DNA from 2 places in the Afipia sp. GW821-FHT04G03 genome. Region 1 is predicted to be linked to the other one. Evidence: predicted binding sites of a transcription regulator. Region 1 holds the regulator's gene; the other holds the start of a gene.
The links. The regulator PhoB, encoded in region 1, activates phosphate uptake and scavenging genes when phosphate is short. The targets are predictions, from matches to a motif close to TGTCATNNANCTGTCAT.
Positions count from the first base shown of each region.

Region 2: a site for PhoB is predicted at 2,026-2,042, ahead of AC07UB_RS00965 (DUF47 domain-containing protein). Genes of this name have one in related genera too.

Region 1 covers NZ_JBWKSV010000001.1:775,203-778,613, forward strand. Annotated here, with positions in the region: gene pqqC (pyrroloquinoline-quinone synthase PqqC) at 1-332, opposite strand, end outside; gene pqqB (pyrroloquinoline quinone biosynthesis protein PqqB) at 329-1,255, opposite strand; gene pqqA (pyrroloquinoline quinone precursor peptide PqqA) at 1,405-1,485, opposite strand; gene phoB (phosphate regulon transcriptional regulator PhoB) at 1,635-2,336, opposite strand; gene phoU (phosphate signaling complex protein PhoU) at 2,367-3,083, opposite strand; gene pstB (phosphate ABC transporter ATP-binding protein PstB) at 3,110-3,411, opposite strand, start outside.
Region 2 covers NZ_JBWKSV010000001.1:185,808-189,218, reverse strand. Annotated here, with positions in the region: gene sugE (quaternary ammonium compound efflux SMR transporter SugE) at 2-316, shown strand; gene AC07UB_RS00970 (inorganic phosphate transporter) at 330-1,340, opposite strand; gene AC07UB_RS00965 (DUF47 domain-containing protein) at 1,356-2,000, opposite strand; gene AC07UB_RS00960 (branched-chain amino acid ABC transporter permease) at 2,136-3,101, opposite strand; gene AC07UB_RS00955 (branched-chain amino acid ABC transporter permease) at 3,103-3,411, opposite strand, start outside.

The DNA of each region.
Region 1 (3,411 bases):
GTCAGCTTCAACCAGCGCTCGATACCCCCTTCGGTGCCGACGTCGCCATCGTGGTCCTCGATGCGGTGTCGCCATTCGAGACGAATATCGCGGTCGCGAAAGCGCGAAATCACCACCGCGTCCTTGATGGGAATGGAGCTCTGATAATAGTAGCGGTTGAGCGCCCAGGCCTGAACCTGCCCCTTGTTCAGCTTGCCGCCGTGAAGCAACCGGTGAAACGGATGCAGATTGTGATAGCGCGTCGCGCCGATACCGCGCAGCGCAACCTCAAGGTCCTCCGCATTTGCAAGCGGCGTACCTGTCTTCAATGCAAATACGCTCGTCGCGATCAAATGGTGATCTCCGTGCCATCCGAAGGAATTTGCCAGCCGGCGCGCTCCACGGCTTCGCGCTCGGCGGCGCCCGGCAGCAGAACCGGATTCGAATTATTGATGTGCAGGAAAATCTTGCGCCCGATGCCGAGATCCTCAAGCCCGGCGATCACGCCCTGTTCACCGGAAATGGCCATGTGCCCCATGCGTTGACCGGTTTTGGTGCCAAGGCCGGCCGCGATCAATTCGTCGTCGCGCCACAGCGTACCGTCAAAGAAAACCAGAGACGCGCCGCGAAGGCGCTGCCTGAGATCGGGGGTGAGCGCCGCGCAGGCTGCGAGAAAGTAGAGATGTTCCCCGCTTGCCTTGTCAGTGATCCGCAATCCGAGCGTATCCCCCGCCTCATCGCCGTCGATAGGAAAGGCTGCCCCTTCCAGATACCAGGCGCGCTTGCCCGGCGCGGCAAAGGGAAGAATTTCGAGACCAGACGGTGAGCCGTCAGGAAGCTTCGGTTCGAACGGTTTATCGAATTCGACAGCCTCGCGCCGCACGCGCGTCTCATCGAGCACGTTGAAGATGCTGTTCGACTTGAGAATGGAGAGCACACGTGGGTGCGCGTAGATCGAAAAAGGCGAGCCCTCGCGCATCGACAACAATCCGGCGACGGCATCAACCTCACCATTGGTCAGGATGACGCCTGCGACAGGACTGTGGCGCAGATGACCGGCCTTGGGATGAAGCTGCGGCGTCGAAATCAATTGCTGACGCAAGTCAGGCGAGGCGTTGACCAGAAACCAGTGCTCACCGTCGGCGCTGACCGCAATCGATGTCTGAGTCGACTGCAATTCCGGATGCGAGCTGCGCGCCAGGCGGCAGACATCGCAGTTACAATTCCACTGGGGTACGCCCCCGCCCGCCGCAGCCCCGAGAACGACGACGCGCATGAGGGAGCTCCGTCCTCGATTCGATCTCATAAGGGGCAGCGCCGCAGACACAAGAAAACCCGGCCTCGCGCCGGAAAGCCTTCACATATGAAGGAATTCCTAGCGCAAACCGGACCGCTTAGCCGCGAGCCTGATAACGAGAATGCCGCTTACTTGCGCGCCGCGCAGGCGTACATGTTGATTTCCATGCCGACCGGCACTTCGACAATCTTGGGGGTCTTCCAGGCCATTTGCGGTCTCCTTGCCCATTGCATGACGGACTTCGTGCCATCATCACCATCGAAGCTACCACGGAGTTCGATTTTGGCGCCACGAAACTTGGATGCCGCCCGCCACAAAAATGTGACTTCGCTGCAATGCGAAAGAACCGGAACCAAACTCACTCGGCCTTGGCGAAACGATCATCGAGAGCGTAGCCCGCGCCGCGGACGGTGCGGATAGGGTCCGACTCGCGGCCCAGGTTCAGCAGCTTCCTCAGCCGACCGATGTGTACGTCAACCGTGCGCTCGTCGATGTAGATGTCGCGTCCCCATACGCCATCAAGCAGCTGTTCCCGGCTAAACACGCGGCCTGGGTGCTCAAGAAAGAACTCCAGCAGGCGATATTCGGTAGGGCCGAGATCGATCGGCCGGCCCGAACGCGCAACGCGACGCCGGTCGCGGTCCAATTCGATGTCGCCGAACGCCAGAACCGTCGCAAGGCGTTCGGGACTTGCACGCCGCAATAGGCCTTTGACCCGCGCCAGCAGCTCGGGAACCGAGAACGGCTTGACGATGTAATCGTCTGCGCCGGTCGCAAGTCCCCTCACCCGCTCGCTTTCCTCGCCGCGCGCGGTCAACATGATGATCGGAATCTGCTTGGTCTCCTGCCGCGCGCGCAGGCGGCGGCAAAGCTCGATTCCCGACAGGCCGGGAAGCATCCAGTCAAGCACGATCAGATCTGGGATATGCTCCTTAAGCCGCGTATCGGCGTCATCGCCGCGGGCCACGGTCTCGACGTCGTAACCCTCGGCGTCCAGATTGTAACGAAGCAGCGTCGTCAACGCCTCTTCGTCTTCGACCACAAGAATGCGGGCGCTCATGAGCGGTCCTTCAATTCATCATCCTGCAAGTTAGCTGCCTGACGCGGCCGTTGCAAAGTTCGTCATGTCGCCCTTCGGGCGCTGATCGAGCATCTGCTGGCCTTCGATCATATAGAAAACCGTCTCGGCAATGTTGGTCGCGTGATCGCCGATACGCTCGATGTTCTTGGCGCAGAACATCAGGTGAATACAGAACCCGATGTTTCGCGGATCTTCCATCATGTAGGTCAGAAGCTCGCGGAACAGCGAGGTGCAGATCGCGTCGACCTCCTCGTCGCCCTTCCAGACCGTCATCGCAGCCGGCAGATCGTGTGCCGCATAGGCGTCGAGCACTGATTTCACCTGTGACTGCACGAGATCGGTCATGTGCTCCAGGCCGCGGATCAGCTTCAAAGGGTGAAAATCGCTGTCCAACGCCGAAACACGCTTGCCGATATTCTTCGAGAGATCCCCGATCCGTTCGAGGTCAGTCGCAACACGCAAGGAACCGACGATCTCGCGCAGATCGACCGCCATCGGCTGGCGGCGCGCGATGGTCAGCACGGCACGCTCCTCGATCAGATGCTGCAGTTTGTCGATCTCGACGTCGGCGGCGACGACGCGCTTGCCCAGCGCAACGTCGCGCCGGATCAGCGCATCGACAGAATCGACGATCTGTCGCTCAGCCAGGCCACCCATCTCGGCGACAAGCCGGTTGAGTTCCTGAAGGTCTTCGTCGAACGCCTTGGCGGTATGATCTGAACCCATGATTTGTCTCTCCCGCGAAATGCGCGTCAGCCGAAACGGCCAGTGATGTAATCCTGCGTCCGCCGATCTGTCGGCGACGTAAAGATCTTGTTGGTATCGTCGAATTCAACCAGTTCGCCGAGATACATGAACGCGGTCTTGTCCGACACACGCGCCGCCTGCTGCATATTATGCGTCACAATGGCGATTGTGTAATCTTCCTTGAGCTCCTGGATCAGTTCCTCAACCTTGGCGGTGGAGATCGGATCGAGCGCCGAGCAAGGCTCGTCAAACAGAATCACTTCCGGACGGACGGCGACCGTCCGTGCGATGCACAGGCGTTGCTGCT
Region 2 (3,411 bases), 590 kb from region 1:
CATGGCTTGGACAATGCTGTTCGTTGCGGGTTTGCTTGAAATTGGCTGGGCCATCGGCCTGAAATACACCGATGGTTTCACGAAACTGATGCCGACCGTTCTGACCGTCGGCAGCATGATCGCGAGCGTCGCCCTGCTCGGCCTCTCGCTCAAGACCTTGCCTGTCGGCACCGCTTACGCGGTCTGGACCGGCATCGGCACGGTGGGAACCGCCCTGCTCGGCATCTGGCTGCTGGGCGAACCGGCCGCCGTTGTAAGGCTCGTCTGCATCGGACTGATGGTCGCGGGAATCATCGGCCTCAAGGTCGTCGCGTAACGCCCAACGCGCGTCAGCGCCAGCCAGCCAGCGTCACCGCATAGTAGGTCGCGGCGGCGACCAGCGCCGCGGCCGGGATCGTGAAGATCCACGCCCACACAATGGAGCTCGCCACGTTCCAGCGTACGGCGGAGGCGCGGCGAGCCGTGCCGACGCCGACGATGGCTCCGGTGATGGTGTGCGTGGTGGACACCGGCACGCCGAGCCATGTCGCCATGAACAGCGTCACCGCTCCGCCGGTCTCCGCACAGAATCCCTGCATCGGATTGAGCTTGGTGATGCGCAGCCCCATGGTGCGTACGATGCGCCAGCCGCCCATCAGTGTGCCTAGCGCCATCGCCGCCTGACACGACAGCACCACCCAGAACGGCACACTGAATTCGGAGCCGAGATGGCCCTGCGAGTACAGCAGCACCGCGATGATCCCCATGGTCTTCTGCGCGTCGTTGCCGCCGTGACCGAGCGAATACATCGAAGCCGAAACGAACTGCAGAATCCGGAACGCGCGATCGACGGCGAACGGCGTCGACCGCACCGAGGCCCATGACACGATGGCCGTCAACGCCAGCGCCAGCAGGAAGCCGACCAGCGGCGACAGCACGATGGCAAGCAGCGTCTTCGACAGGCCGCCCCACACGGCGACCGAAAGTCCGGCCTTGGCCATGCCCGCGCCGAGCAATCCGCCGATCAGCGCGTGCGAACTGCTGGAGGGCATGCCGAGCCCCCAGGTCACCAGATTCCAGACGATCGCACCGATCAGCGCGGCAAAAATCACCTGCGCGTCGATCACCTCGGGGTGAATGATGCCGGTGCCGATAGTCTGCGCGACGTGAAGTCCGAATACCGCGAACGCAATGAAGTTGAAAAACGCCGCCCACGCCACCGCGTATTGCGGACGCAGCACACGGGTCGACACGATTGTCGCGATGGAGTTGGCGGCGTCGTGCAATCCGTTCAGAAAATCGAACAGCAGCGCGACGATGATCAACCCGACCAGGATTGGGAAAGCGAGCGAGGCGTCCACTGTGCGATCCTGACCTTAAACTTGTTCGATCACGATGCTGTTGATTTCGTTCGCCACGTCGTCGAAGCGATCGGCGACCTTTTCCAGATGCTTGTAGATTTCAGCGCCGACCACGAAGTCCATCGTGTTGCCGTCGCGGTGCTTGATGAACAATTCCTTGAGACCGATGTCGTTCAGGTCGTCGACGCGGCCTTCGAGCCGCGTGATTTCCTCGGTCAGCGCCGTCAGCGTCGTGACGTTCTCGCCCATCGCCTGCATCAGCGGCAACGCGCGGCCGACGAGGTTCGCGCACTGGACGAGGATGCTGCCGATCTCGCGCATCGGCGGCTCGAAAATCCGCACCTCGAATAGCATGACGGCCTTCGCCGTCTGCTGCATCTGGTCGATCGCGTCGTCCATCGCGGTGATCAGGTTCTTGATGTCGCCGCGATCGAACGGCGTGATGAAAGTCCGCCGTACCGCCGTGAGCACTTCACGGGTGACCTGATCGGCGTCGTTCTCGAACTGATTGACGCGCTGGCAATAGACCGGCGTTTCCTCGCCGCCGCGCAACATCCCTTCGAGCGCCTCCGCACCCAGCACGACCGATTGGGAGTGCCGGGCGAACAGATCGAAGAACCGTTCCTCCCTCGGTAGCAACCTACGAAACCAGCCAAGCATCATCGTTCTCCGGCATGACAGCAGATGTCACTTATCTGTCATAAACCGTTTCGCGGGCCAACAGTGGAAGACCAGCGTCAAAGCGCCGGTCATCCACTGGTTTATCCGGGGAAGAAGGTCAGGAAGATCTTGGGGTTACAGCGATCGCTTGAAGAAATGAGCGATTTCGCCGATGACGCCGCGGCGGAAGGTCAGCACGCAGATCACGAAGATCGCGCCCTGGATCACGGTGACCCACTGCCCGAAGCCCGCCAGATACTGCTGCATGGCGATGATCACGAAGGCCCCGACCACGGGACCGAAGACGGTGCCGAGCCCGCCGACCAGCGTCATCAGCACGACTTCGCCGGACATGGTCCAGTGCACGTCGGTCAGCGATGCGTTCTGCGCCACGAACACCTTCACCGCACCGGCAAGACCCGCCAGGCTGCCGGACAGGACATAAGCCAGGAACTTGTACTGGTCGGTCTTGTAGCCGAGCGAGATGGCGCGCTGCTCGTTCTCGCGGATCGATTTGAGGACTTCGCCGAACGGCGAGTTGATGGCCCGGTAGATCAGCAGGAAGCCGAGCAGGAAGATCACGAGGACCACGTAATAGAGCGTCGTCGCCTTCGACAGGTCGAAGATGCCGAACATCATGCCCTGCGGAATGCCCTGGATGCCGTCTTCGCCGTGGGTGAAGGGCGTCTGAAGGTAGATGAAGAACAGCAACTGCGACAACGCCAGCGTGATCATCGCGAAGTAGATGCCCTGCCGGCGGATGGCGATCAGTCCGGTGATGACGCTCAGCGCGCATGAAGCAACGACACCCAGAATGATACCGATCTCGGGCGACACGCCCCAGACCTTCAGCGCATGCGCGGTCACGTAGCCCGCCGTGCCGAGGAACATGGCGTGACCGAACGACAGCAGGCCGCTGTAACCGATCAGAAGATTGAAAGCGCAGGCGAACAGCGCAAAGCACAATGCCTGCATCACGAAGTAAGGATAGATGCCCGTCAGCGGCACGATGGCCAGCAACCCCGCCATGATGACGAAGGCGATCATCTCGTCGGCGGTGCGGCCCTTCACGGGAACGGCGTTGTCGGTGATTGTTGCCATGTCAGTTCGCCCGTCCCGTCAGTCCCGTTGGCTTCACAAGCAGCACCAGCACCATCAGCACGAAGACCACGGTGTTGGATGCCTCGGGATAGAAATACTTGGTCAGACCCTCGATCACCCCGAGCGTGAAGCCAGTGATGATCGAGCCCATGATCGATCCCATGCCGCCGATCACGACGACCGCGAACACGACGATGATGAGATCCGCGCCCATCAGCGGGCGCACCTGGTTGATCGGCGCGGACAGCACACCGGCCAGCGCCGCAAGGCCGACGCCGAGGCCGTAGGTCAGCGTGATCATGCGCGGCAC